DNA from 4 places in the Brevibacterium sp. JSBI002 genome. Region 1 is predicted to be linked to each of the others. Evidence: riboswitches for the same ligand, from Rfam matches in the RefSeq annotation. Region 1 holds a riboswitch; each other region holds the start of a gene.
What was found. A riboswitch is a leader RNA that binds a small molecule or an ion and turns the genes downstream of it on or off. The one in region 1 is predicted to bind thiamine pyrophosphate.

Region 1 (7,107 bases):
ACCCGTGGGCGCGGAAGGATCCGCAGCGCTCTGCTGGGATCCGTCTCGCGTGGAGTCCTCAACCATGCCGAAGGCCCGGTCATGGTGGTTCCGAGCTGATCGGCGGCGCCGTGCTGATCAGCAAGGCTGTGCTGATCAGCTGAGCCCGGCACCTCGGCGGCGACGGCTCGCAACGAGGAGCGTCGCGCCGAGTGCCAGCGCCCCCGCGCCGACAGCCAAGGGCAGCGCAAGCCCATCGCCGGTGCGGGGCAGGTCTCCGCCCCCACCCGCCGAGGCGGTCCCGGAGGAATCCGAATCATCGCCCGTCCCTGCGGCGTTCGCCTCGGTACCGCTTGCCTCGGCGCCAGAGTCGGCGGTGCCGGCATCTGCTGTCCCCGAGTCTGTTCCGTTCCCGTCGTCGTTGGCGCCTGCGGCATGAGCGTCGGCATTCGAACCGGTTGCGTTAGTGCCGCCATCGGTATCTGCCGATACCGCACCGTCGTCCGAACCGTCCGAATCGCTCTCCGAACCGTCGGCTCCGGCTCCCGCCGCGCCGGCGTCTGCGTCTTCTCCCGCGCCATCCGCTTCGACTCCGGCGCCGGCCTCTGATCCGGCATCAGGGCCATCCGCTTCAGCCCCGGCCCCCGCACCGGCGTCTGATTCGGCGTCCGAACCATCCGCCGCGGCGCCGGCTCCGGAACCGGCGTCGGCCTCCGCGTCATCATCCGGGGCAGGTTCTTCCGCCTCGGCGTGCCTGAGTTCGACATCGTCGATCTGCTCAGATGCGGCCTGAGCTTCCGCGCGTTCACCATCGGCCGGCGCCCCGCCTGCCGGCACCTCATAGGTCGTCGCCCGCAGCGCTTCGTCGCTGACTAGGACCCGGGTGAAGGCGGGCACGTCGTTGTGGACGCTCTTCCCTTCCCAGTCGAGGCCGGGAACGTAGTCATAGAACTTCGACCCCGATGACGAGGTCAGCGTGAGGTAAAGCGTCTGCCCGTCTTCCTTCTCCTCCTCGGCTCCCGCTTCGGAGCCCTCAACGGGCTTGCCTTCGCCGTCCATGAGGAAGGTGCGGTTATAGATGTGGTCGTGGCCGGAGACGACGAGGTCGATGTCATTGCGGGCCGCGACCGGAGGGATCGCCTTCCGCAGCCGCTTCACATCGAGGTCGCTCCAATGGGTTGCCGTCGAATAGATCGAGTGGTGGAACCCGAGAACCGTCCAGCGCGCATGGTCTCCGTGCTCAGCGACGACCTCGTCGATGAACTCGGCGTGGGCGTCCATGTCAGGGCTGTTCGAGTTGATGTTGAGGAACAGGACCCCGTCTTCGATGAACCAGTAGTCGCCGCCGGAGGTGATGACGCCGCCACCGCCGTGGTCCTGGCTGACATTGGGTCGGTTGAAGTGCTGCTCGTAGGCTTTCGATGACACATCGTGGTTGCCGATCGTCGTCGCCTGCGGGATCGTCCGGGTGGCTTCCGGTGCCAGGTACTGAGCGTACTGCTCCTGGTTGCCGGCGGAGTTGACCTGGTCTCCCAACGAGTAGAAGAAGCTCGGGTCGTCGGCGGTGGCCACGGCCGAACTCAGGGTCCGGTCCCAACCGGCCGCGTCGTCGGGATCTCCGCCTCCGGCGCCGACCTGGGGGTCGCCGAAGACGAGGAATTCGTCATCTCCTCCGGACGATCCTGTGGTGAACTGCTGCACCTCGGTGAACCCGTCCTCATGGCTGCCGACCTGGTAGGCGTATTCGGTGTCGGGTTCCAGGTCGGTCATGCTCGCATGGTTGAAGTGACGCTTGAGGTCGGTGGCAAGGCCGGAGTCCGTGGTCTCAGCCCTGTCAGCATCGGCGGGGAGCTTTCCGCCGTCGACCTCACTGGCCGGCGCCCACCGGACCTCTCCCCCACCGGAACTCTCACTCATCCACGAGAGGTTGCGTGCCGTGGAGTCGGCCCCGACCTGCAGAACGGGATCGGTGATCGCCTCACTCCCCGCATCCGCCTCGGCGGGCGAATCCGTCCGGTCCGGGCTGGGAGTCTGAGCAGAGTCAGCGTTCGTGCCCTGGGCCGCGGTCGACCCTCCGGAACCGAGAGATGGTTCGGCACGCACGGGCACCGGGGCCGCCACCAGAGCGGCGAGCAGGGTGGCGGCGGACAGGGCACTGAGCGGTCTCTTGAGTCGATGCGTATTCACCCGCCCATTCCTACTGACCAGTAGTGTCCGATCGTTCGAAGCCGTCGACGGGAAGGGGAACGGGAAGTGAATCCTCGATGACCGATCCCGGCCCCCGGGTCGCTTCCGATCCCGGACTCCGCGTCGCTTCCCTGTTGTACAGTGGTGGCTACGACAGGGGAGCGCCGTCAGGAGCGCTGAGAGTGCAGAAGAAGCTGCAGACCCTCGAACCTGATGCGGTTAGCACCGCCGAAGGAAGTCGAGACTCTTCACCCCTCCTTGACATGAGGAGGCACAATGCCGAATACCACCACGCCGAACACCACCCCCACCCCTTCACGCGCCTTCACCGCGGCGCCGAAATCCAAGCAGTGGCGGGTGGTCGACTATGTCACCACCGCTGTTCTCGGCATCGCCGTGGGGCTCGTGTTCTGGGTGTTGGCGCTGAGCTGGAAGGTCCTCGAACTCGCATTCCAGGCATTCCCGCCGTCGATCGGTCTCATCGCAGGACTCTGGGTGCTGGCCGGTCCGCTCGCCGGTGCCATCATCCGCAAACCCGGTGCCGCGCTCCTGTGCGAACTCATCGCCGCCATCGTCGAAGCCGTCCTCGGCTCCCACTTCGGAGCGACAGTTCTGCTCTCGGGTCTGCTGCAGGGCCTCGGCGCCGAACTCGTCTTCGCCGCCTTCGGCTACAAGCGCTTCACCCTGTGGGTCACCGCCGCTTCGGGCATGCTGGCAGCTGCGTTCATGGCCGTGAGCGAGAACATCATGTACAACGCCGAATGGCAGTTCGGCTTCCAGGCGATCTACGCAGTCTGCGCGATCGTCTCCGGTCTCGTCATCTCCGGGATCGGCGCTTGGTTCGCCTATCGGGCGATCGCGGCCACCGGAGCGCTGCGCTCCTTCGCTTCCGGCCGTCTGCGCTGATGGCGCTGCCGATCACGGCCGCCGGCTTCTCATTGACGCACACCGACCGTGACCGGCCGGCAGTCGGTCCGCTCGATCTGCAGATCGCGGCCGGAGAGAAGGTGCTGCTGCTCGGCGCCTCCGGGGCCGGCAAATCGACGTTCCTCCACGCTGTCGCCGGTGTCCTGCCCGAGGAATCGGGTGAGGCCACCGGTGAACTCCTCGTCGGCGGCGAGAAACCGGATCCTCGCCGAGGCAGCACCGGGCTGGTCCTCCAAGATCCCGATTCGCAGGTGATCTTCTCTCGCATCGGCGATGATGTGGCGTTCGGGATGGAGAACCTCGGACTCCCGGCCGAGGCCATCGAAGCCCGGATTCCCGAGTCGCTGCGGGCGTTGGGGCTCGATCTGCCGCCGGAGCATCCGAGTGCCGCTCTGTCCGGTGGGCAGAAGCAGCGGCTGGCTCTGGCCGGGATCCATGCGATGGCCCCGGAGGTCATCGTCCTCGACGAACCGACGGCCAATATCGATCCAGCCTCGGCCACCGAGGTCCGCGACGCCGTGCTCACCGTGCAGGCCGAGACTGCGGCGACAATGCTCGTCGTCGAACACCGGGTCGAGCTGTGGATCGATCACGTCGACCGGGTCATCGTACTCGGCCGCGACGGCATCGCTGCCCAAGGTCCGCCCGCGCAGATCTTCTCCGATCCCGACCTGACCGACACACTCGTCGACTGCGGAATCTGGATGCCGCGGCACTCCCCCGCCCCGCGCCGAGGCGGAACCGCAGGAATCGATAGGACGACGAGCCGCCTCGGCGAGGTTCTGCTGCGCACAGATCGGCTCAGCGTTGCTCGACCACGCATGGCCGCCCCCGCCGCGACCGACCTGGACCTGAGCCTGCGTGCCGGGCAGGCGCTCGGGATCGTCGGTGCGAACGGGGCAGGCAAATCGACGACGGCCCTGACCTTGGCGGGTCTGCTGCCCGAATTCTCCGGGCAGGTCCTCGCCGAGGCGGCCTTGCAAGATGGAGCCAAACGACCCCGGCCGTTCGCCTGGCCGTCGAAGCAGCTGGCGGCGCGCATCGGCATGGTCTTCCAGGAACCGGCGCACCAGTTCCTCACCTCGAGCGTGGCGGCCGAACTCGAGCTGGGTCCCCGGCTGGCCGGGTGGCCTGCCGCCGAGTCGCGGGCTCGGGTGGATGAGCTTCTTGAGGGGCTCGGGCTCACCGGGTTGGCGCAGGCTCATCCGCAGAGTCTCTCAGGTGGGGAGAAGCGTCGCCTGTCGGTGGCGGCGATGCTGGCTCCCCGGCCCCGGGTGCTCATCGTCGATGAGCCGACCTTCGGTCAGGATGCACTGACGTGGGCGGGGTTGGTGGAGATGTTCCTCGATGCCTTGGAACACGGTTCCGCGGTGGTCGCGGTCAGCCACGATCAGGCGTTCCTCGAGGCCATCGGTGCCGATCTCCTCGAGCTCGGCGACCGCAGCAGCGCAGAACTATTCAGCGACGTTGAGTCGGATTCGCATGTCAGGGCGGGTGAGCGCGGTGCGTGAGAGTCTCGATCACCACGTTCGCCCCTCCCCCGAGGTCGCCGCCCAGGATCCGGGGCAGCTCATCCCCGTGGTGCGTTCGACCGCATTGGCTCGGTGCAATCCGCTGACGAAGATCGCAGTGGCTCTCATCCTCATGGTCGGGGCGCTGCTGAGCATCGATCTGGTCTCCGCCGGGGTAGTGCTGCTCGCAGCGTTGCTGGCTCTGCCCGCGACGGGACTCGATCTGGTGGCCGCCGCCAAGCGGCTGTGGTTCCTTCCGGCGGGCGCCCTGCTTGCGGCATGGGGCACCGCGCTGCTGGCGGAGAAGACCGGGGATGTGGTCGTCGACTTCGGTCCGATTCTGTTCACCACGGGTTCATTGACGGCCGCCGCGGCGATCTTCGTCCGTGCCCTCGCATTGGCGATCCCACTCATTGTGCTCGCGTCGACGATCGATCCGCGTGACCTCGCCGATGCGCTCATTCAGCACCTGCGGCTGCCGGAGGTCGTCGTGGTCTCCGTTCTCGCGGCCTCGCGTCTGCTCGGGCTGTTGGTCAGTGAGTGGCAGGTGCTGGCGATGGCCAGGCGGGCCAGAGGCGTCGCCGGCGGTTCGCTTCTGCGGCGCACGGGCAGCCTCTTCAGCGGGGTGTTCGTTCTGCTCGTGGTCTCGATTCGCCGGGCGACGACCCTGGCGATGGCGATGGAGGGTCGGGCATTCGGTCGTCCGGGCCGCACGTGGCGCAGGCGGTCGAGTTTCGCGACCCGAGATGTCGTGGCGGTGCTTCTCAGTCTGGCTGTCTGCGGGATCGCGATCGGTGCGGCTCACGTGCTCGGAGTCTGGAATCCGATCATCGGCTGAGGCGGAGCGGGTGTCTCGGAGCTGCCGTGCTCACGAGAAGTCGGAGTCGTTCCGCTGCCGATCGATCAGAGCTGCCGGACGGTCAGAGCTCAGAGCTGTTTGAGGAAGCCCTTGCCGAAGGCCCGCCATTCTTCCAGGGCTTCTGGGCTGGGAAGCTTCGACGTGGTGAGGACGAAGAGGGTTTTGTCTTCGCGCTTCGTCTCAGCGGCGGCTTCGACCTTGATGCCGCCGTCGAGGTTGGCTCGCCAGAAGGAGCGCTTCGCCGTCTCCGAGGTGCGGGGATCACCGTCGAGGGCCACCTCGTTGAGGGTGTCGCCGACGAGGGACGCGAATCCTTCGATGAGTGCGGAACGATCTCCGGGGATGGTGCGGGACACGGCGACATCGAATGTGCCGTCGGCGCGCTGGCCGGGGACGCGGCGTCCGATCTCCTGCTCATAGGCGACGACGGCTCCTTGGACCCACCAGCCGTGGTTGTGGACTCTGCCCTCGACCTGGGGATAGAGAGCGTCGGCGAGTTCCTTGTGGCTCGCCGACGCTCCTCCGGCCGCTTCCAAGCGAGCACGGGTGTCGGCCCATGGTTCGTTGAGGGCCTTTTCGATCGATGCGATGTTCTGCGCTCTGGTCGCCATGGCAGAAGCCTACGTGCTCGATCGACCCGGGATGAAGGTGTGGAAGGCGATCAGTCGATCTTGAGTTCGCCCATCTCGTCCCAGCCTTCACCGTCGATCTTGCGGGAGATGATCTTCGGGGTCGTGGCCAGGTGCGGGCGCATCGATTCGAGACCGGCGGCGAAATGGTCGCTCTTGACATGAGGTTCGGCACCTTCGTCGGTGAACGCTTCGACGAGCACGAACTCGTTCGGGTTCTCCAAGCTCTTCGACCATTCGAACCACAGATTGCCGGGCTCTTCCCGCACGGCCTCGGTGAAGGCGCGCACCGCCTCGGGGAACTTCTCGACGCTTTCGGGTTTCACGTCATATTTCACGACGATGAAGATCATGATCATTCTCCTTCAGCTGATCAGCAGTACGGGTCGATCCCAGCTTAGTTCGGCCGCAATTGCGAATCGACCGGCTCACAGCCTTTCGGCGATGAGGACGAGGAAGTCGCTGTCAGCTTCGAAGGGGCGGAGTTCCCAGGTGGAGAACTTCTGGTCGACGAACATCCCCGTGGCCTTGACGTCCTCGATGAAATCGTCGAAATCATACCCGCGTCCGGCACCGAAGCCGGACACGAACCGGCCGCCGTGTTTGAGCGTCGATTTGATATTGCCCAAGGTCTGCCGGCGCGAGGCGGGATCGAGGAAGGACAGGACGTTTCCGGCGCAGAAGGCCACATCGATCTCGGTGATCCCGGCGCCGGCGAAATCGAAGTCGGCGAGGTCGCCGGTGTGCCATTCACCGCTGGGGAAGTCCTCCTCGGCGACTGAGATGAGGAATTCGTCGAGATCCACGCCGAAGACGGTGTGTCCTTCGTCGATAAGCAGCCCGCCCGCCCGTCCGGTTCCGCAGCCGGCATCGAGGATGCGCGATCCCCGCGGGGCCATGGCGTTGACGAACCTGGCCTCACCGCCGATGTCATGTCCGGCGGCCGCGAGATCGCGCCACCTCTGCGCGTAGTTCGCCGAATGGTCGGGGTTGGCCCTGCGTACCTTGTTCCACT
Region 2 (7,107 bases), 570 kb from region 1:
ACGATCCGTGATTCCCGGCACGGACACTTCAATTGTCTCAAGAGTTTCTTCGAAATCCGTGAATTCGCCGTACCAGGGGTCCTCGACATCCGGTGCCGGAGCACCGGCACCCTCGATGCCCTCCACCCGCGGATCGAACTCGCGCAGCATCCGCAGCTCCGGGGCCGCCTCGGCGGGAAGAACTGAGATCATCCGCTGCAGGGCACGATAGTGGCGGGCGGTCATCGCCACCGCCAGGTCGCGCTCGGCCAACCATTCGGGCGTGATCTGCCGGGCGACGTGATCGTCGGTGCGGTAGCCGGCGGCGGCGAGCACACGTGCCTGACGAGGGTCGATAGGGTTGCCGGCCTCCTCGTCGCTGATCCCGGCGGAGTCGACGACCGCCTCGGCGCCGGTATCGGCCAGGTGATGTAAGAGCACACGTTCGGCGGTGACGGACCGGCAGATGTTGCCGGTGCACACGAAGACGACGGATGCCAGACTCATACTCTCCTCCTCGGGCAGGGCGTGCGGGGCTCTGATCACGATACTGTGGGGCCATGACTTCTGAAACCTCACTGACCTCGATCAGGCCTCAGGACGACCTGTACCAGCACATCAACGGCGAGTGGATCGACTCGTTCACGATCCCCGACGACCGGGCCGGCGACGGAGCCATGCGTGAGCTCTTCGACGCCGCCGAGACCAAGGTCCGCGACATCATCACCTCCGTGACCGACAGCCCGCAGGAGCCCGGCTCCGAAGGGCAGAAGGTCGCCGACCTGTTCACCTCGTTCATGGATGTCGATCGCATCAACGAACTCGGTGTCGCCCCGCTGACCTCGACATTCGCCGCCATCGACGCCGCCGAGGACAAATCTGAGCTCGCCGCCCTGCTCGCCCGGTTGGAGACCGAAGGCATCGGCGGTCTGCTCGGCGGGTACGTCACCGCCGATGCGAAGGACTCCGACGTCTACGCCCTCTATCTCGTCCAGGCCGGCATCTCCCTGCCCGACGAGGACTACTACTTCAACGACGACCACGCCGAGGTGCGCGCGAAGTTCCTCGCCCACGTGCAGAAGATCGCGGCCCTGGCCGGCCTCGGTGAGAAGTCCGGAATCTCCGACGCCGAGGTGGCCGCCAAGGTGATGACGTTCGAGACCGAACTCGCCCGCCACCACTGGGACCGTGTGGCCTGCCGTGATGCGGAGAAGACGTACAACAAGTATTCGATCTCCGAGCTGCGCGACCTCGGACCCGAGTTCGACTTCGACTCCTACCTGGGGATCCTCACCGCCGATGCGTCCGATCTGAAGTACCTCGTGGTCTCCCAGCCCTCGTTCGTCACGGGTATGGCGAAGGTGTGGGCGGAGACCGACATCGAGACCATCAGGACCTGGCTGCGCTTCGTCGTCGTCTCCGACACCGCCTCGCTGCTCTCCGATGAATTCGTCGAGGAGAACTTCGACTTCAACTCCCGCACTCTCTCGGGCACTCCGGCCCTGCGGGAGCGCTGGAAGCGCGGGGTCAGCCTCGTCGAGGGCTACCTCGGTGAGGCCGTGGGCAGACTCTACGTCGCCTCCGAGTTCCCACCCTCGTCCAAGGATGCGATCGACCACCTCGTGGGCATGCTCATCAAGGCCTATGACAAGTCGATCCGCGAGCTCGACTGGATGAGCGAGGAGACGAAGGAACGCGCCCTGGTCAAGCTCTCGAAGTTCACTCCGAAGGTCGGCTATCCGGAGGTGTGGCGGGAGTACCCGGCCGCGATCGACTCCTCCGACCTGGTGGGCAACGTGCGTCGCTGCTCGCAGGCCGAGCATGTGCGGCAGGTGAAGCGGATCGGCGGGCCCATCGACCGCACGGAATGGCTGATGACCCCGCAGACGGTCAACGCCTACTACCACCCGGTGATGAACGAGATCGTCTTCCCCGCAGCCATCCTCCAGCCGCCGTTCTTCGACGCCTCCGGTGATGTCGCCGCGAACTTCGGAGCGATCGGCGCAGTCATCGGCCACGAGATCGGTCACGGCTTCGACGATCAGGGATCGCGTTATGACGGTGACGGCAACCTCGTCGACTGGTGGACCGAATCGGATCGGACCCTGTTCGAGGAGCGCACGAACGCGCTCATCGCCCAGTACGAAGAGCTGGTCCCGGCAGGTCTCGAACCGAATCAGCACGTCAACGGGGCGCTGACGGTCGGTGAGAACATCGGTGACCTCGGTGGTCTGTCGATCGGGTGGAAGGCTCTCGAGCTCGAACTCGGCGAACGGGCGGGCACTCCGGGAGTGCCGGTGGCGCCGTCGGCCGAGCAGGCGAAGGCGTTCTTCGAAGCGTGGGCGAAGGCATGGCGGTCGAAGATGCGCACCGAGGAGCGTGTGCGCAGGCTCTCGATCGACCCGCACTCGCCGGAGGAGTTCCGCTGCAACCAGGTCGTGAAGAACATGACCGCGTTCCACGACACGTACGGAGTCGAGGAGTCGGACGGAATGTACCTCGCTCCCGAATCCCGAGTCACCATCTGGTAATTGCTACCTGACGGCGGCCCAGCAACTCGCGCGAGGTTGCTGGGCCGCCGTCAGGTAGTTCGGGGAGGAAACGGGCGCTGGGACTGAGGCGGGGAGCCTGGACTCAGCGGTGGTGGCGGATGAGGGCGACCATGCGGTAGTCGAATTCCTGCCAGCTCGTGATCGAGGCGCCGGATTCCATCGCCGCCTGGAAGTCCTCGACCTCGGTGCGGTCGGACTCGAGCGGAATGTCGAAGGGCATCTCCACGTAGATCAGCCCGCTGGCGTCGGTGTGGACGATGTCGAAACCGGCCTGCTTCGGGTCGAGTTCGTTGTTCATCACGATGAGCAGACGGTCCGCCGGCGCCTCGTATTCGGTTTCGATGCCGTCGACGTAGCCCTGCTGCGAACGCAGCTCCCGCTGGGCCTGGATGACGAACGCCGAGTAGGCGCCGATGCCGATGACCGGAATCCGTGAGGTCAGCGCTTCGGTGGCGACATCGATGAGCCGCGACCGGGCCTTGCGCCCCAGCGGCGACAGATCCCCGCCGGACATCGCGACCCCGTCGAAGCCGACGAGGGAGATCTGCCCGTCGTCGTGGTTGGGGTTGAGGATGGTGATGTCGAGGCCGAAACGCGAATACCAGGGGCGAGTCACCTCGGCTCTCTCTTCGTCCCACCACACGTAGAAGAGGAACGGCACGTTGATCCCGGCCTCCGAGTAGAAGAACGGCGGACGCCGCTCACCTGCGGTGACGTCGAAGGGAACGACGTTTCCCTCGATCGGGGCCGGGCAGGTGGCGAACGAGGTGAACGCGAACGGGTAGTTCACCGCACGGTTGAAATCGATGACGAGCGACCCGTCCTGATTCGGCACTCCGAGGTCGATGGTCCGCCACGCCGCGGTGGCGTTCCCATTCGTCGAGTCGTGGAAGTCCAATTGGAGCCCGGTCTTCGGGCACCCGGTGGCAAGCAGGCTCACCTCACCGTGCGAGGTCTCGAAGGTGACGGTTCCCGCCGCCTGTGTCTGCAGCTGCAGGTCCTCTTGGGCGGTTTCGATCGTATAGGTCTTGAACGGGTCGAACCTCGTGAACCGGGCGAGGAAGACGAAGTCCGGGTCCGGGTCGAAGACCGGAACCTCGAAGAACTTCCCGAGCAGCGGGGACTTCGAATTGCGCACACGCACGCCGAGGCGGCCGCCCCGATCGATGAGTTCGTAGAGGACGTTGCCGACAGTGAACCAGTTGAGCGAGCCGCCGTTCGGAAGCTTCGCGCTGAACCCGTTCTCTTCCACGCGGACCTGTGGCTTGGCGGGCATGGCGGCGTGGCCGTCGGGTCCGCCATCGGACCCCGCATCGGATCCGTCGTCCGTTCCGGCAGAAGAGTCGGAACCCGCAGCGTCTGCCGCAGCCGCGCCCGCACCGGACTGGTCCATCACCCGAGGCAGGGTCGAGGTGTCGCTGGGCACGGCCGGGCTGGTCGCACGGGTCGGTCCTCCGCCGCTCGCGCCGGAACCGCCAGCAGCCACGGCAGTCCCACCGTTGTCGACCGTGCTGAGCAGGTCGAATGTCTCGGCTGCGGGGCCGGCATTGATCCCGGTCTTCAGTGATACGGTCACCCATCCGTCGTCGACGGTGAACGTGCCGGGGGCGTCGGTCCAGGTCGATTCGGCGTCGAGCCAGTGGAGTCCGACGACGCTGAGCCAGCCGAACGGTTTCGCAAGGGCTGAGTTCCGTGAGTCGCGCCAGGTGTTCCACTCCGTCACGAACTGGTTCACGTCGAACACTCCTTGCCGTCGCTGGTGCGGTCGCAGGATCGCTGCCCCCGCCTGATTCTCGGACCCGGTGGCAGCCCGGCGTCTGAGACCTGATCTTCTTCACCTCCAAACTACCGCAAACGATAGGCTGGGGAAATGAATGAATCACTCCCGAGACCGGATGTGGCCGCGACGACAGCGGCCGACCTCGGCGACTTCGTCAGCGCATCTCCCAGCTCGTACCACGCGGTGGACACGGCGGCGAAACGCCTGGAGGCGGCCGGTTTCTCCCGCCTCGACGAGTCCGTTCCCTGGTCGCTGACGCCCGGAACCGGGCATTACGTCATCCGCGACGGCGCGCTCATCGCGTGGATGAATCCCACCGTCACCGAGGCGGCTCCCCCCTTCCGCGTGTTCGGTTCCCACACCGACTCCCCGGCGTTCAAACTCAAACCCGGCGGTGAGTTCACCGCCGAAGGCACCCGCCAGGTCGGGGTGGAGATCTACGGCGGGCCGCTGCTGAATTCGTGGCTCGATCGTGAGCTCGCCTTCGCGGGTCGACTCAGCCTCGCCGACGGCAGCATCGTGCTCGCCCATACCGGGCCGATCGCCCGCATCCCGCAGCTCGCGATCCACCTCGACCGGCAGGTCAATGAGGGACTGGCCTTGGACAAGCAGCGTCACACCACTCCCGTCATCGGCCTGGCCGACCTCGCCGAGGCGGACATCATCGAACTGCTTGCAGAGTCGTCCGGGGTCGATGCCGAGTCCGTCGTCGGCCACGATGTCTACACCATTCCCGTTCAGGAGCCGGCCCTCTTCGGTGCCGCCGAGGAGTTCTTCGCCTCGCCGAGGCTGGACAACCTTCTGTCCGTGCACGCCGGCGTCACCGCTCTCACCCAGCTCGATGCCGACGGGCTCGACGGCATCCCGCTGTTCGCAGCGTTCGATCATGAGGAGATCGGGTCGAATTCGCGCTCGGGCGCGTGCGGTCCGTTCCTCGCCGATGTCACCGAGCGCATCGTCGCCTCATTGCTGCCGCAGTCGACGCGCAGCGATTATCTTGCGTCGATGGCCACCTCGGTGTGCGTCTCCTCCGATGCCGGGCATGCTGCCCATCCGAACTACCCGGAACGGCACGACCCGCATGTCCGCCCCCGCCTCGGCGGCGGTCCCCTGCTCAAACTCAACGCGCAGCAGCGCTACGCCACGGATGCGGTGGGCACCGCCGTGTGGTCGCAGGCGTGCGCGGCCGCAGGAGTCGAGTACCAGGATTTCGTGTCGAACAATGCGATGCCCTGCGGGTCGACGATCGGACCGCTGACCGCCACTCGTCTGGGCATGACGACCGTCGATGTGGGGCCTGCCCTGTACTCGATGCACTCGGCACGCGAGATGGTCGCGGTCTCCGACGTCGTCGCCCTCGGCGCGGCTGCGAAGGCGTTCTTCCAGGGCAGCTGACCACCAACCTGTCGTTCAAGGCGGCGCAGTTGTCCTCACTGCGACAGTCGTGATATGAATGACACAACCCCACGGGAGCCCACTGCAAGGGCTGAGATCGGACTGGATCGTCCGAGACCGTAGAACCTGATCCGGTTGATACCGGCGTAGGAAGTGAGGACTGCAGATGACTGCATTCACCCCAGAAACACCTGCCCCTGCCACGACTTCGGCCTCCGCACCTTCGCACGACGAATTCACCCTCGAGCAGTATCCGACGCATTCGCCGGCATGGGTTGATGACGAGGAACACGGCATCCGCGTTCCCGTGACCCGCATCGAGCTCGAGGACTCGAACGGCCGGTCCAACGATCCCGTCGACGTCTACCGCACCGTCGGACCGGGCAGCATCCCGGAAGAGGGACTGCCCGCTCTGCGATTCCCGTGGATCGAGAACCGCCTCGACACTGAGACCTACGACGCCCGCGGCCACCGCATCGCCGACGACGGTCGTGCCGCCGTCCGCCGAGGGGCCCCGTCGCAGCAGTGGAAGGGACGCAAACCTGTCCCCCGTCGGGCCAAGTCCGGCCGCACGGTGACCCAGATGCACTACGCAAGGCAGGGCATCATCACCCCGGAGATGCGGTTCGTTGCGCTCCGCGAACAGTGCGATGTCGAACTCGTCCGTGCCGAGCTTGCCGCCGGTCGCGCGATCATCCCGAACAACATCAATCACCCCGAATCCGAACCGATGATCATCGGCAAGGCGTTCCTCGTCAAAATCAACGCGAACATCGGCAATTCCGCGGTCACCAGCTCCATCGCCGAGGAGGTGCAGAAGCTGCGGTGGGCTGCGAAGTGGGGTGCCGACACCCTCATGGATCTGTCGACCGGCAATGACATCCACACCACCAGGGAGTGGATCATCCGCAATTCGCCGATCCCCATCGGCACCGTCCCGATCTATCAGGCACTGGAGAAAGTCGACGGCGATGCGAATGCGCTGACCTGGGAAATCTATCGCGACACAGTCATCGAGCAGTGCGAGCAGGGTGTCGACTACATGACCGTGCACGCCGGTGTGCTGCTGCGCTACGTTCCGCTCACTGCCGACCGGGTCACCGGGATGGTCTCGCGCGGCGGGTCCATCATGGCCGGTTGGTGCCTTGCCCACCATGAGGAGAACTTCCTCTATACCCATTTCGATGAACTCTGTGAGATCTTCGCTCGCTATGATGTCGCCTTCTCGCTCGGCGACGGACTGCGTCCGGGTTCTATCGCCGATGCCAACGATGCCGCCCAGTTCGCCGAACTCGACACTCTCGCCGAGCTCACCGAACGAGCATGGGCCCACGACGTCCAGGTGATGGTCGAAGGGCCCGGGCACATTCCGCTCCACCTCGTGCGGGAGAACGTCGAACG
Region 3 (7,107 bases), 440 kb from region 1:
AACAGGCAGGTGACGACTCCTGCCGCGGCGATGAAGATCCATTTCTCCCACAGCCCGTCGATGATTCCATCGACGGTCTGGAGTTTGAATCCGGGCACATCGAGCGCCTCGGAGATGCGTGTGGGCACTTCGGCGCCGTGGAGATCTCCGATGGTCATCACGGCCAGGTCGGTGAGCTGGACGACGGCTCCGTCCCTGATGGTGCCGACGATCTTGACGAACCCTCCGAGCACCTGTCCGGGGTATCTGCTCTGCAGCTTCTCGATCTGAGCCATGCCGTTGAGGAACGGAATGATCGTTGTCTGCTCGCCCACAGCCGGTCCGATATCGGCGATGACCGAGTCGAGTCCACCCGCTTTGACCGCGACGATAACGAGGTCGAAGGTTCGTGGTGCGGCTGTGAGTTCCTCAGCGGTGATGACATCGACCTGATTCGTCCGATCATCACCGAGTGCAGTGAAGCGCAGCCCCTCAGCGCGGACCGTCTCCGCCCGTGCCTGCCGGAGCAGGAAAGTGACATCGCGTCCGGCCTCCTGCAGATAGGTGCCGAACGCTCCGCCGGTCGCCCCCGCCCCGGCGATGAGAATCGACAGGTCGGCACCAGTGCCGATTCCGTCGGATGCGCTGTCAGCTGCTTGGGTCATTCCAACTCCTCCTTGAGCTCCCGCGCGGCCGCAGCGGGATCCTCAGCCGAGGCTATCGCACGGACGACGACGGCACGCCTCGCGCCCGCCTGACGGATCGCATCCAGCCTCTCCCCCGTCGCGATACCGCCGATCGCGAACCACGGTTTGGCCGCCTCGGCGGCGGTTGCGGTCAGCAGCGCCGTCCCCACAGAGGCGCGGCCTGGCTTCGTCGGGGTCTCCCAGACCGGCCCGACACAGAAATAGTCGGTCTCCGGGTCCGCCTCGGCGGCGAGCGCCTGCTCGAGGGAATGGGTCGAGCGGCCGAGGATGACATCGGGTCCGAGCACAGCCCTGGCCTGAGCACTGGCGAGGTCGCCTTGACCGACGTGGAAGACGTCGGCGTCGGTCAGCAGCGCAACGTCGGCACGGTCATTGACTGAGAAGAGCTTGTCGTGACGGGCGGCGATATCTTTGAGGACCTCCAATGCCGCGATCTCGGCGCGGGCCTCGAGGCTCTTGTCCCTCAGTTGGATGATGTCGACACCTCCACGGTAGGCGGCGTCGAGGAACTCGGCGAGGTCGCCCTGACCGGTCCGGGCATCGGTGCACAGGTAGAGCTTCGCCTCTGCCAGTCGCGCCTCTCTCCAGGCTCTCTTCGTCTGGCGCGCCGTAGTGCGCGGTGGCATCTGTGTGGTCATGGTCATAGAGTAGAGGAGTTCGCGGGAGCCTCCCAACGAGGCTGAGAGGGCGTAAGAGCCGACCGCCAGACCTGATGCGGATCATGCCGCCGGAGGGAGAAGCTGTGAGAGTCATTGTCGTCGGCGCCGGGATCATCGGCCTGTCCACGGCCTGGTATCTGCGCCGCCTCGGTACCGAAGTCACCATCATCGATCCTGCGCCCGCTCAGGGTGCGAGCCATGCTGCCGCAGGGATGCTCGCTCCCGCCGCCGAGGTGGTCTGGGGGCAGACTCCCCTGTACCCGCTGATGCGAGCCTCCGCGCAGATGTATCCTCAGTTCTCCGCCGAGGTGGCGAGCGCCGCTGGCAGCGATCTCGGTTTTTCGGATGCCGGAACATTGGTGTGCGCCGGTGACCGAGCTGATCTGCAGGCTCTGCGGGAGCTGCGCGATGCACAATCGCGGTCCGGTTTCGCCACCGAGCTCATCACCGGCAGTGCTGCCCGCCGGGTTGAGCCGTCGTTGTCGCCTGCCGTCGCCGGGGCCGTGCACATTCCAGGCGATCACTCGATCGACCCCCGTCGGCTCACTGCCGCATTGCTGACTGTCCTGTCCTCTGACTCAGGAGGCTTCATTCGCCAGCGGGCGGCCAGCCTGATCAATGACGGCGATACGACTGTGGGAGTCGCACTGGGCGATGGCCGCCGGTTGGAGGCCGATCAGGTGATCATCTGCGCCGGCGGCGCTGTGTCCGCGATCGTCGGTGCCCCGCAGCTGCCTCTGCGTGAGGTCTGGGGTGATGTTCTGCGACTGCGTGCCCCCACCGAGGCGACTCCGCTGCTGAGCCGCACCATCCGCGGGCTGGTCAATGGTCGCCCCGTCTACCTGGTTCCTCGCCCGGACGGCGAGATCGTGCTCGGTGCCAGTTCGCGTGAGGACGGACTCTCCGGCACTCCGGCCGGGGCGATTCACCGGCTGCTCGCCGACGGGCAGCGACTGGTCCCGGGCATCCTCGACGCGGAGATCACCGATATCACCACCCGTGCCCGGCCGGGTTCTCCGGACGACCTGCCGATGATCGGCCGCATCGATCCCGGCTGCATCGTGAGCACCGGTTATTTCCGCCACGGCATCCTCTTGGCCCCGTTCGGCGGCAGGCTCGGTGCCGAGCTCGCCCTGGGCGTCGCCTCCGACTGGCCTCCTGACGGGACGCTCGAGTCCGTGTCCCCACACCGCTTCACCACAGACCACACCAGTGCCTACCCGATGAGGAGCATCTCATGACCGACCACGACCACTCACCGACCATCGTCCTCAACGGCGCTCGCCATGAGCTGCCGGGTGCCACCTCGGCGCTCGACCTCATCGCCGACGTCACCGGACGGGAGCTGAACCCCGATGGGACACCAGCCGACGGCGGCCGGCTGGGCATCGCCCTGGCCGTCGACGGTGAAGTCATCCGTCGCGGTGCCTGGTCCGATTGCACCCTGGCCGACGGGCACACCGTCGACATCGTCACCGCTGTGCAGGGAGGTTGAGATGACCTGGACGATCGATGATGTGGAGATGTCGTCTCGCCTCGTGATGGGCACGGGAGGGGCGAGTTCCCTGAGCATCCTCGAAGACGCACTCGTGGCTTCGGGAACCGAGCTGACGACTGTGGCGATGCGCCGTTTCGACGCCGAGTCCCGGGACTCGGTATTCACCATGCTCCAGCGTCTGGGTATTCGGGTGCTGCCGAACACCGCCGGCTGCTATACGGCCAGGGATGCCGTGCTCACCGCTCGACTGGCGAGGGAGGCCCTGGAGACGAACTGGGTGAAGCTCGAGGTCATCGCCGATGAGGACACCCTGTTGCCGGATCCCATCGAACTCTTCGCCGCGGCCGAGGAGCTCGTCCTCGACGGGTTCACGGTCTTCGCCTACACGAACGACGATCCGGCCCTGGCGAAACGTCTGGAGGACGCCGGTGTGGCTGTGGTGATGCCGGCGGGAGCTCCGATCGGCAGCGGGCTGGGCATCCTCAACCCTCACAACATCGAGACCATCGTCTCCCGTGCACAGGTGCCCGTCATCCTCGACGCCGGTGTCGGTACCGCCTCCGATGCCGCCCTGGCGATGGAGCTCGGGTGCACCGCGGTGCTGCTGGCCTCGGCCGTCACCCGCGCCCACGATGCTCACGCCATGGCCCGGGCGATGGCTTTGGCCGTCGAGGCCGGGCATCTCGCTGGCGGTGCAGGGAGGATTCCCAAACGTCCGTTGGCATTGGCATCATCGCCGTTCGACGGAATGGTCGCAGCACAATGACCGCCGCTGCCACCACTCCGACATCGCTGCCTCCGCTCGTCGACCCCGTGGAATCCCTGTCCCGGACGGAGCTGGAACGCTACTCCCGGCACCTGAGCCTGCCGGGATTCGGACTTGAGGGACAACGGCGTCTGCGGGCCGCCTCGGTGCTGGTCATCGGCGCCGGCGGTCTCGGGGCCCCAGTACTGGGCTACCTCGCGGCCGCCGGGGTCGGGTCGATCACGATCATCGACGATGACGTGGTGGAGGCCTCGAACCTGCAGCGCCAGATCATCCACCGGGATGCCGATGTGGGCCGACCGAAGGTCGCCTCTGCCGCCGATGCCGTGCACCGGCTCGATCCGAACCTCGAGGTGCGCACGATCGAGGACCGGCTGAGCCCGGAGAATGCGCTCGATCTCTTCGCTGAACACGATGTCGTCGTTGACGGGGCGGACAACTTCGCCACTCGGTACTTATCCAATGATGCCGCCGAACTCACCGGCACCCCGTTGGTGTGGGGCACGATCTTCCGCTTCGCCGGTCAGGTAAGCACGTTCTACCCCGGTCACGGACCGATGCTGCGCGACCTGTTCCCGGATATCCCGGAACCCGATTCGGTGCCCAACTGCGCCGAAGGCGGAGTCCTCGGAGTGCTGTGCGGAACCGTGGGCTCGGCGATGGCGACCGAGGCGATCAAACTCATCTGCGGCATCGGTGCCCCATACATCGGTCGGCTGCTGCGCTATGAAGCGCTGACCGGGGAGTACTCGACCCTGCGGTTCTCCCCCGATCCTGACCGCTCCCCGGTCACCGACCTCACCGAGGTGGCTGCCGCCTGTGCTGCGGTCCTCGACGCCGGCGGCGTGGCAGAGCCTGCGGCGGATGAGATCGACGTCGCCGATTTCCTGTCTGTCGAAGACGATGTGCTCGTCGTCGATGTACGGGAGGACTGGGAACGTGAGCTGGCGGCCATCCCCGGCTCAGTGCATCTGCCCCTCGGCGGCCTCCAAGACAGCGGGTGGCAGGCGCTTGAGTCGCTGGTCGGAGCCTCAGTCCGGCCGGAGGCACCTGTCGATATCGTCTTCCACTGCAAGTCCGGGGCCCGATCGGCCGAGGCCGTCCGGATTCTGTCGGGATCGGTCCCGACCGGAGTACGTCTGCGCTCTCTTGCCGGGGGCATCGATGCGTGGGCCAGGCAGGATTGAAGCCTCCGGCAGCGCGAAACGAGCTCAGGTCACGCGAAACTCGAAACTAACGTCACCGGCGGCGTCGTTTTCAAGTTTCGCGTGACCTGAGGGGTTCGAATCAGTGGCGGTTGAGTCCCGACAGTCGCCGACGCAGTCCCCGTTCTCCGGCTCTCATCACTGCACCGTGCATGAGTCCGGACAGCGGTCGCATCGCCCTGATGATCGTTCTGCTCGTCGTCACACACCACAGAGAATCGATTGTCGTCATCCCCTCGGTGGCGGTCAGAGTCCATCGGCCCTCGCCGCGCAGATCGCCATTCGCCCGAAACCGGATTTGATGGGGTGCATCGACCTCCTCGACTTCGATGGAGAACCGCAGAGACCACCCGATCGGTGCGTAGACCAGAAGGCGGGCTCGGCTGCCTGGGGTCACCGGCAGATCGGCGGCATCAACGTCAGCCTGTGCGGCCCCGACCCTTTCGACTGCTGTCAGTCCCGGCCACCACCCGGGCCACTCGTCGACCTGTTCCAGAACCGCCCACACCGATTCGATTCCGGCGTCGGTGATCCAGCGGTCGTTGAAATGGAAGGGTGCGGACTCTCCGGGCTGTGGGGTCACATGATCGTGGCTCATGGTACGACGGTAGTGTGAAAGATGTGAGTGAGGACAACTTCGTCAGCAATCGTCGGCCATCCCCTCTGGGCGGTCGCAAACCGACCAAGGACGATCTCGCGGCTTTCGCCACGGACGACCCGAATGCGATCGACGATATTCTGCCGACCGGTTCCTCCGGGCTGAAGATGCTCATCGTCGGCATCAATCCGGGGCTGTGGACGGCCGCGGTGAATGCGCCGTTCGCACGTCCCGGCAACCGTTTCTGGCCGTCTCTGCATCAGGCGGGTCTCACCGATCACCAGGTCGATGCCTCGTGTGGGCTGGAGTCTGCGGATGAACTGCAGCTGCTCAGTCGTGGAATCGGTCTGACCAACCTCGTGGGGCGAGCCACTGTCCGTGCCGACGAACTCTCCCGGCAGGAGCTGCGTGAAGGTGCGGCTCACCTCATCGAGCGTCTTGCCGATATCCGGCCCCGGGCGGTCGCGATCGCCGGGATCACAGCGTTCCGCACCGGCTTTCAGGTGCCGAAAGCTCAGCTCGGCCGGCAGGATACGACGCTGATCGAGGGATGGCCGGCTGATGTGGCGCTGCATGTGGTTCCGCAGCCGAGCGGCCTCAACGCCCACTATCAGATCCCAGACCTCGCGCGGATCTGGAGTGAGGTCTGGGACAGCATCGACGGCTAGGACCGTTGGACAGATCCGGTCAAGCTACTCGGCCCCGGTGAAGTGCTGCCGGCATCGAGCGACATAGGTATCCAGCCCACCGATATGGCTGGCGTCGATCTCTGTCGCGGCGAGAGTCGCCTCGGGTGGCTGAGCTGTCTGGGCTGCGTCTGGTCGGTTCGGGTTCTCTGCCTGCTCCAAGCGTTGGTGGAACACAGCGTCCTTCCCGCAGACGGTGCACACTGCGGTGAGTCGGAGGACGTCTTCGGCCACGGCCATGAAGCTGGGCAGCGGCTCGAACGGCTGCCCGTCGAAGGTCACGCACAGTCCTTCGACGATGACGTCGAGGCCCCGGATGAGGAGGTCCTCGACGACGGGGACGAGCTCTGGGCCGAAGAACTGCGCCTCATCGATGGCGATGAGTTCATAGTCCTTCTGTCGGGCCGCCTCGGCGAGGGACGCGGCGTCTCCGAGCGGCACTGCGGGGATATTCACCCCGGTGTGCGAGGTGATCGTGGAGATGTCCGATCGGGTGTCGAGCGAGTGGGACACGACGAGGACATCGATTCCGGCAATCGTAGCCCGCCGGACCCTGCGCATGAGCTCTTCGGATTTTCCGGAGAACATAGGTCCGGCGATGACCGTGAGACGACCGGTGTCAGTCATCGACGCTGACTCTCTTGGAGTCGGTGTCGACGGTGACTTCCACGTCTCCGCTGCCCTTCTCGAAATCGAACTGGTACTCCTGCTTGCCGTCGTCGAATTCGAGTTTCCAGCTCACGAGCTTTCCATCGGCTTTCTTCTGGGCAAGTTTGAGAGCGTCGTCGAAGGCCATCGGATCGTTGAGGTCGATGGCCTTCTCTTTGTCATCGGTCGAGTCCTGCTCGTGTTCGGCGATCTTCCCGGTCTCCGCGTCGATCTCGACGTCATGGTCGGTGTTTCCGTCGAGGATGGACACCTCGTACTGCCAGGCCTCGTCTTTGTCGTCCCAGTCGAGCTCGATGCCATGAACGATTCCGTTCCCGACTTCCTCCTCGGCAGTCTTGAT
Region 4 (7,107 bases), 1.8 Mb from region 1:
CAAGGATGCCGGTGACTTCCCTGGTGACGAGCGCACCGACGTGCTGGTCGCCGCGATCACCGGAGCCAGCGACAACGTCGTGACCAAACGCGCCGCACGGAGGGGTGAGCGCCGATGACCCGCAATTCCTTCATCACCGATGAGCGGATCTCGTCCGAAGGCGTCATCGGCACCTTCGTCCGCCGGGTCAAAGAGGGGCAGTTGGGGTCGTTCCCGGTCATCCTCGCCCTCATCGTCATCGTCATCGTGTTCCAGTCGGCCGACTCGAACTTCATCTCTCCGGCCAACCTCGTCAATCTCTCCACTCAGGTCGCGTTCCTCGCGATCCTGGCTCTCGGCATCAACCTCATCCTGCTCCTCGGCGAGATCGATCTGTCTCTGGCGCAGTTGGGAGGTCTGGCTGCCTCGCTGCTCGGAGTTCTGGTGGTGAGACAAGGTGTGCCGCCGGCCCTGGCGCTGATCATCATGCTGCTGCTCGGCCTGGTCGTCGGCGCGATCCAAGGTTGGTTCTTCGCCGTCGTCGGCATCCCGGCGTTCGTCGTCACCTTGGCCGGTCTGCTCGCGTTCACCGGTCTGACCCTGACGACTCTCGGCACGCAGAAGAACCTGTCGATGTCGGACACCTTCGCCTTCGACTTCGCGAGCTTCTACTTCCCGGCGATCTGGGCCTACATCTTCGGTGCCGTCGCGATCATCGGCTTCGGCGGCGGCATCATCTATTCGAAGATGCGTCGCCACCGCGAAGGCCTCAGCGCCCCGAGCTGGGCGTCGGTGATCGTGCGCATCGTGCTGCTGGCCGCGATCGTGTTCGGCTTCCTCATCCTCGTCAACCAGGACTTCGGTCTGGCGATGCCGTTCTTCCTCATGATCGTCATCGCGATCGTCATCGACCTCGTGTTGCGCAAGACCCGCTACGGTCGTTCGATCTACGCCGTCGGCGGCAAGGTCGAGGCCGCCCGGCGAGCCGGTATCCGCGTGACCTGGGTGCGCATCAGCGTGTTCATGGCCGCAGGTGTGTTGGCCGCGCTGTTCGGTTTCATCAAGACCGGTGTGACGACGAACGCGGGATCGACGCTGGTGAGCACGCAGGATCTGCTCAATGCGATCGCCGCGGCGGTCATCGGCGGCACCTCGTTGTTCGGCGGTCGCGGTACTGCTTGGGCAGCCGTGCTCGGTGCCCTGGTCGTCGGTGCGATCAACAACGGTCTCTACCTCATCGGCTTCAACTCCGATGCACAGCAGATCATCACCGCACTCGTCTTGCTCACCGCCGTCGTCATCGATGCGCTGAGCCGCCGCGGCCAGAGGTACGTCGGGCGGGGGTAGCGGCTGCTCTTCCCTCAGCGGACCCCGTTGCGGCGAAACCACCCTGAACCGGAGGTGGTTTCGCCGCGACGGGGTCCGCTCGGCGGTTCTGCTGGATGGAGGAGTCGCCCGTGTCCGACCGGGCTGATACAGTCGGAGCCAATGACATGGGGTGCCTCATGACGATCCGCTCAGGCGGAGATCGGCGAGGCTGAGAGGACACCCATCGAACCTGATCTGGGCCATACTAGCGAAGGGATCGTCATGGTTGACTTCGACCTGCGTTCTGCCAATGCGCGACTGCGCGCAAGCAATCCACTCATCCAGTGCATCACGAACACCGTGGTGCAGCAGTTCAGCGCGAACGTGCTCCTGGCCATCGGCGCCTCCCCGGCGATGCTCGACCACGAAGCCGACGCCGGACAGTTCGCCGGAATCGCCAGCGGAATCCTCGTCAACTTCGGAACCGCCTCGAACCATCAGCTGCTCGCCGCCGACGCAGCCATCGACGTCGCGAACGCCGCCAGCAAGCCCTGGGTCCTCGACCCCGTGAGCGTCGGCGCCGTCGACTTCCGCACCGCCCGCATCCGCCGTGCCGCCGCCGATCAACCGACTGCCATCCGCGGCAACGCCTCCGAGATCGCAGCACTCGCCGGAGTCGGACTCGGTGGTCGTGGAGTCGAATCCACCGATGAAGTCGATGCCGTCCTTCCCGCCGCGGCTCAACTGTCGCGAAAGACCGGCGCAATCGTCGCGGTCTCCGGACCCACCGACGCCGTCGTCGCCCACATCGACGGCACCGATCACGTCGCCCGGATCTCCGGCGGACACGAATTCATGCCGCTGGTCATCGGCACCGGCTGCTCACTCGGCGCCGTCACCGTCGCATACCTGGCCGCCGCCCGTGCCGGACTGGCCGACCCCGACGCCGACGTCTCAGCAATCAGCGCCCCCGAGCAGTCCGCGAACGGAGGGGCCGCCTCGGCGAAGTTCGAAGCCGTCGTCGCCGCCCACGCCCACTTCGCGGTCGCCGGGGAACTCGCCGCCGATGGTGCGAAGGGTCCGGGCAGCTACTCGGTGAACTTCCTCGACGCGCTCCACACCGTCGACGGTGACCGACTCGCGCAGGCGAGAATCGGCCTCGACACGCTCACCGCCGGCGAAGGCGTCCAGGCATGACCGCCGGATCCGCCCACATCGCTGACAACTCGGCCGACGACGGCGCGACCGTGAACGACCGAGACGGCTCGACCGACCGCTTCGCCGGAATCGACACGCGCCTCTACCTAGTCACCGACTCGGCGCAATGCGAGGCCGCCGGTCGCAGCGTCGCCGAGACCGTGCAGGCCGCCGTCGCCGGGGGAGTGGGCATCGTCCAGGTCCGCGACAAAGACATCGACGACGGTGACTTCTACTCGCTCACCCGCCAAGTCATCGCCGCCGTCGAAGCCGCCGCCCGCGACACCGACCGCACGGTTCCCGTCGTCCTCAACGACCGCGTCGAGGTGGCCCGCCGCCTCATCGACGAAGGCGAGAACGTGCACATCCACGTCGGCCAAACTGACACCACCGTCGCCGAGGTGCGCGCCGCCCTGGGTGCGGAACCGCTCATCGGTCTCTCGGCCGCGAACAGCGACGAATTCGCCGCCGCCCGCGACTCCGGAGTCGTCGACCTCGTCGGCATCGGGCCGGTCTTTGACACTTCCACGAAAGCAGACGCCCCCGACGGAATCGGACCGGACCATCTCCGCGAACTGGTGGCAGAAGCGGGCATCCCCGCGGTCGCGATCGGCGGCATCAACGCCGATCGTGCCCCTGACCTGAAGGGACGTGGGCTGATCGGGATCTGCGTGGTCTCGGCGATCTGCATGGCTGACGATCCGAAGACTGCGGCCGAGGAGCTGCTCGCCGCTTTCACCGGGAGTGCACAGTGACGACCCGCCCGCCGATCACCCTGTCCATCGCCGGCACCGATCCCTCGGGCGGCGCCGGAATCCATGCCGACCTCAAGACCTTCACCGCGCGGAAGACCATGGGCACGACCGTCATCACTGCTCTCGTCGCGCAGAACACGCACGGTGTGTCCCGGGTCTATCCGATCGACGTCGATTTCGTCGCCGATCAGTTCGAGTCCGTGCTCGGCGACCTGCCCGTCGATGCGACGAAATCGGGAATGCTCGGCAGCCGTGACCTCGTCGAACTCGTCGTCGATCGCGCCGCCGAAGGTCGGCTCGGCTTCTATACCGTCGACCCTGTGATGATCGCGACCTCCGGCCACCGCCTCCTCGAGACCGATGCCGTCGACGCCGTGCGCACCCACCTGCTGCCCGTCGCCGACCTCATCACCCCCAACCTCCCCGAGGCGGCCCTGCTGATCTCCGACGACGAACCTGAAGCGCAGACGACTGAAGCCATGCGTGACCAGGCCCGGCGCCTGCTCGAACGCGGGCCCGGAGCGGTCCTGCTCAAGGGCGGACACGGCAGCGATGACGAAGTCATCGATATCCTCGCCACCGCCGACGGCCAGGTTCGCGAGTTCACCCACCCCCGCGTGGCGACGATGAACACGCACGGAACTGGGTGCACCCTGTCAGCCGCGATCACCGCCGAGGTGGCCGTCCTCGGCCGCGAACACACAGAGATCGGATCGGACATCCTCGGCGAGGCCGTCGGCAATGCCCTCGACTATCTTGCTCGCGCTCTCACCTCGGCTGCGGACTGGCAGCTGAGCCTAGATCCGGAGGGCGCCCACGGACCGGTCGACCACCAGGTCGACATCGTCCGCGGTCGACACTCCTGAGGTATCCAGCCCGTCTGACCACCACCTCACCGCAACCGCCAACTCACTCGAACCACCACATCATACGAATCACCACGTCACACCAGCACAAAGGAGTTCCCATGACCGTCACCTTTACCGCCGGCCCACTGACCACCCAGCTGTGGGACCGCGTCGGTCCCATCGTCAAGCAGATAGAAGAGCTGCCGTTCCTCGCCCAGCTCGCCGACGGCAGCCTCGATCCGAAGGCCTTCGTCAATTACATCTCGCAGGACAGCCTCTACCTGAACGGATATGCCAAAGCCATGTCGTTCCTGGCCGCGAAGACCGTCGACCGTGACGAATCCCGATTCTGGGCCGGATCTGCCGCCGAGGCGATCACCGTCGAAGAGGAGATGCACGCAGAGCTGCTCGCCGACGCCCGACTCGCCTCGGCGCTGGAAGAACTCACCGCGGAAGGCTCCCGTTTCGAGGCCTCCCCGACGACGCTGGGATACGTGTCCTTCCTCGTCGCCAACGCCGCCAGCCGATCCTACGGCGAAGGCGTGGCCTCAGTGCTGCCGTGCTTCTGGGTGTACGCCCATATGGGCAAGGTGCTTGTCGACCGGGCCGGGCAGATGGCCGACGACCACCCCTACCGCACCTGGGTGCAGACCTACGACTCTCCCGACTTCGACGAATCGACCCGCCAGGCCGTGCAGATCCTCGAACAGGAACTCGCGAAGGCCCCGAGCGAGGAAGCCGCCCGCATGCGCGCGGCCTTCGAACAGGCCTGCGTCTTCGAACTCCACTTCTGGGCCTCTGCCCACGCCATGCAGAACTGGGACGTCTCCGTGTTCCTGCCCCAGGTAGTCACCGTCTGATTCCAGGGAGCATCGGATCCCCCTCGCCGAGGTGGCCCTGACCTTGAGTCGGTCACCTCGGTCGGCGGGCGGAAGCGTTCCCGCCTCAGGCGCGAGACGCTCCGGATGGACCATCCGGGTAATGAGTGAGCGGACCGAACGATCCGAGCGCATGCCAGCCACGGCGCAGGGTGGTCCACAGGAGGACGTGATCGACCTCGATGAGGGGCACCCGGTCATGCTTCGGGCAGGCGAATCGTCCCACGAAGAAGACGATCGTTGCGAACATCACTGCGATCATGAACAGAATCAGCAGATCCATGGCGGCCCCCTCACACCCTGATACGAATGCCTCTCTTTCAGTCTCGCCCCAAAATACAGAGAAAGATAGGGCTATCCCACCTGGCGAGCGTGAAGGTGATCAAAATCAACTCGGGCGTGAGACGCCGTTCACGCAAAGGACGAAGCGAGGCTCTCGGCAGCGCTGATGACGGCCCGGGCGGCCGCGCGTCCCTGGTCGTAGCTGATCGAGGACGGGAAGGTGAAGCGCACACTCGTCTGGGCGACCTCGGCCGCGACTCCTAAGGCTGTGAGCACATGGGAGGGCTCATCGGAGCCGACCGCGCAGGCCGAACCGCTCGAGGCCGTCACCCCGAGTCGTTCGAGCTCGAGCAGAACTGCCTCGCCGGAGGCGTTCGAGAAGCAGAACGACGCGTGATTCGGAGTCCGCGTCGTCCGGCCATCCGGGCCGGCCGTGCCCGCCGCGCCGGTCAGAAACGCCCCGGGGACGTGGCTGAGCACCGTGGCGATGAACTCATCACGGATGGCCCGGACACGATCGGCGGCCTCATGCCGCTCCGCCTCGACGAGTTCGAGGGCCGTGGCGAATGCGACGGCCAACGCCACGTTCTCCGTGCCCGAGCGTCGGCCCGACTCCTGACCGCCACCGTGGATGAGCGGTTCGACGGGGACGCGGGCGCGGATCGCGGCCACACCGATGCCTTTCGGCGCTCCGACCTTGTGCCCGGCCAGGCTGAGCGCATCGACGCCCAACCCGCTCAGCGGCAGCCACCCGGCCGCCTGCACGGCGTCTGTATGGAAGAGGACACCGTCCTCATGGGCGAGTCCGGCCAGGGTCGGAATGTCCGCAACGGTGCCGATCTCATTGTTCGCATATCCCAAGCTCACGAGCACGGTGTCGGCCCGGATTGCCGCTGTGAGGGCTTCGGGGGTCACTGTCCCATCGGAGGCCGGGGCCACCTCGGTGACGGTGAAACCGTGGACGCGGGTCAGGAACTCCACCGAGGCGAGTACGGCTTCGTGTTCGATGGGGGAAGTGACGATATGTCGCCGAGGCGGCGCCACGGTCCCAGCCCGGCCCTGGGCCTGAGCTCGACTCTGAGTCCGAGCGCCGAGGGCCATGCCGATGATTGCGAGGTTGTCCGCCTCGGTGCCTCCGCTGGTGAACGTGATGTCCGTGGCGCGCATGCCGAGCACCTTCGCCACGCGAGCACGGGCATCGGCGAGGGCTTCGGCGGGTCCGCGCCCGAATTCGTGGTGGCTCGACGGGTTGCCGAACGCCCCTGCCAGATACGGCCAAGCGGCCTCGAGGGCTTCCCTGCGCACGGGGGCCGCGGCCGCGGTGTCGAAGTAGAGGCGCCCGGTCATCTCAGGCCTCGAGGGAGAGGTCGAGACCGAGGTCGATAGCACGGACACTGTGGGTCAGCGCGCCCGAGGAGATGACGTCGACGCCGGTGGCGGCGATCTCCGGAATCGTCTCCAGGGTGACGTTGCCGCTGGCTTCGACGACGGCGCGGCCGCCCACGAGTTCGACGCCTTCGCGCAGTTGAGCCGGGGTGAAGTTGTCGAGCATGATGATATCGGCGCCGCCGTCGAGCACCGCGGGCACCTGGTCGAGACGGTCGACTTCGACCTCGATCGTCGTCGTATGCGGCAGACGGGCACGGGCGGTGCGGATTGCCTCGGCGACGCTGAATCCGGCAGCGGTGAGCACGGCGAGGTGATTGTCCTTGGCCATGACCGCGTCGGAGAGGCCCAGGCGGTGGTTGTGTCCGCCGCCGCAGACCACGGCATGCTTCTCGAACGCGCGCAGCCCTGGAGTCGTCTTGCGGGTGTCGACGATGCGTGCCCGCCCGGCGGCGGCCTCGACAAAGGCGTGAG

Region 2: linked by a shared signal. The riboswitch ahead of thiC (phosphomethylpyrimidine synthase ThiC) and the one ahead of LJ362_RS04310 (ECF transporter S component) in region 1 are both predicted to bind thiamine pyrophosphate.
Region 3: linked by a shared signal. The riboswitch ahead of thiO (glycine oxidase ThiO) and the one ahead of LJ362_RS04310 (ECF transporter S component) in region 1 are both predicted to bind thiamine pyrophosphate.
Region 4: linked by a shared signal. The riboswitch ahead of LJ362_RS12670 (hydroxyethylthiazole kinase) and the one ahead of LJ362_RS04310 (ECF transporter S component) in region 1 are both predicted to bind thiamine pyrophosphate.

Annotation. Positions count from the first base shown of each region.
Region 1 is NZ_CP110341.1:980,542-987,648, reverse strand. Features, by position in the region: gene LJ362_RS04320 (universal stress protein) at 1-99, shown strand, start outside; gene LJ362_RS04315 (FN3 domain-containing metallophosphoesterase family protein) at 136-2,166, opposite strand; TPP riboswitch at 2,312-2,420, shown strand; gene LJ362_RS04310 (ECF transporter S component) at 2,443-3,072, shown strand; gene LJ362_RS04305 (ABC transporter ATP-binding protein) at 3,072-4,604, shown strand; gene LJ362_RS04300 (energy-coupling factor transporter transmembrane component T family protein) at 4,597-5,442, shown strand; gene LJ362_RS04295 (hypothetical protein) at 5,532-6,074, opposite strand; gene LJ362_RS04290 (putative quinol monooxygenase) at 6,125-6,445, opposite strand; gene LJ362_RS04285 (class I SAM-dependent methyltransferase) at 6,521-7,107, opposite strand, start outside.
Region 2 is NZ_CP110341.1:407,594-414,700, reverse strand. Features, by position in the region: gene LJ362_RS01765 (low molecular weight protein-tyrosine-phosphatase) at 1-486, opposite strand, end outside; gene LJ362_RS01760 (M13 family metallopeptidase) at 540-2,510, shown strand; gene LJ362_RS01755 (DUF1684 domain-containing protein) at 2,614-4,266, opposite strand; gene LJ362_RS01750 (M18 family aminopeptidase) at 4,402-5,706, shown strand; TPP riboswitch at 5,769-5,877, shown strand; gene thiC (phosphomethylpyrimidine synthase ThiC) at 5,873-7,107, shown strand, end outside.
Region 3 is NZ_CP110341.1:1,425,505-1,432,611, reverse strand. Features, by position in the region: gene LJ362_RS06490 (ketopantoate reductase family protein) at 1-644, opposite strand, end outside; gene thiE (thiamine phosphate synthase) at 641-1,324, opposite strand; TPP riboswitch at 1,336-1,439, shown strand; gene thiO (glycine oxidase ThiO) at 1,429-2,586, shown strand; gene thiS (sulfur carrier protein ThiS) at 2,583-2,840, shown strand; gene LJ362_RS06470 (thiazole synthase) at 2,842-3,609, shown strand; gene moeB (molybdopterin-synthase adenylyltransferase MoeB) at 3,606-4,796, shown strand; gene LJ362_RS06460 (SRPBCC family protein) at 4,897-5,412, opposite strand; gene LJ362_RS06455 (mismatch-specific DNA-glycosylase) at 5,436-6,080, shown strand; gene LJ362_RS06450 (thymidine kinase) at 6,105-6,725, opposite strand; gene LJ362_RS06445 (PepSY domain-containing protein) at 6,718-7,107, opposite strand, start outside.
Region 4 is NZ_CP110341.1:2,781,191-2,788,297, reverse strand. Features, by position in the region: gene LJ362_RS12680 (ATP-binding cassette domain-containing protein) at 1-118, shown strand, start outside; gene LJ362_RS12675 (sugar ABC transporter permease) at 115-1,326, shown strand; TPP riboswitch at 1,464-1,582, shown strand; gene LJ362_RS12670 (hydroxyethylthiazole kinase) at 1,570-2,484, shown strand; gene thiE (thiamine phosphate synthase) at 2,481-3,239, shown strand; gene thiD (bifunctional hydroxymethylpyrimidine kinase/phosphomethylpyrimidine kinase) at 3,236-4,105, shown strand; gene LJ362_RS12655 (TenA family protein) at 4,207-4,947, shown strand; gene LJ362_RS12650 (hypothetical protein) at 5,033-5,248, opposite strand; gene LJ362_RS12645 (cysteine desulfurase family protein) at 5,377-6,594, opposite strand; gene nadC (carboxylating nicotinate-nucleotide diphosphorylase) at 6,596-7,107, opposite strand, start outside.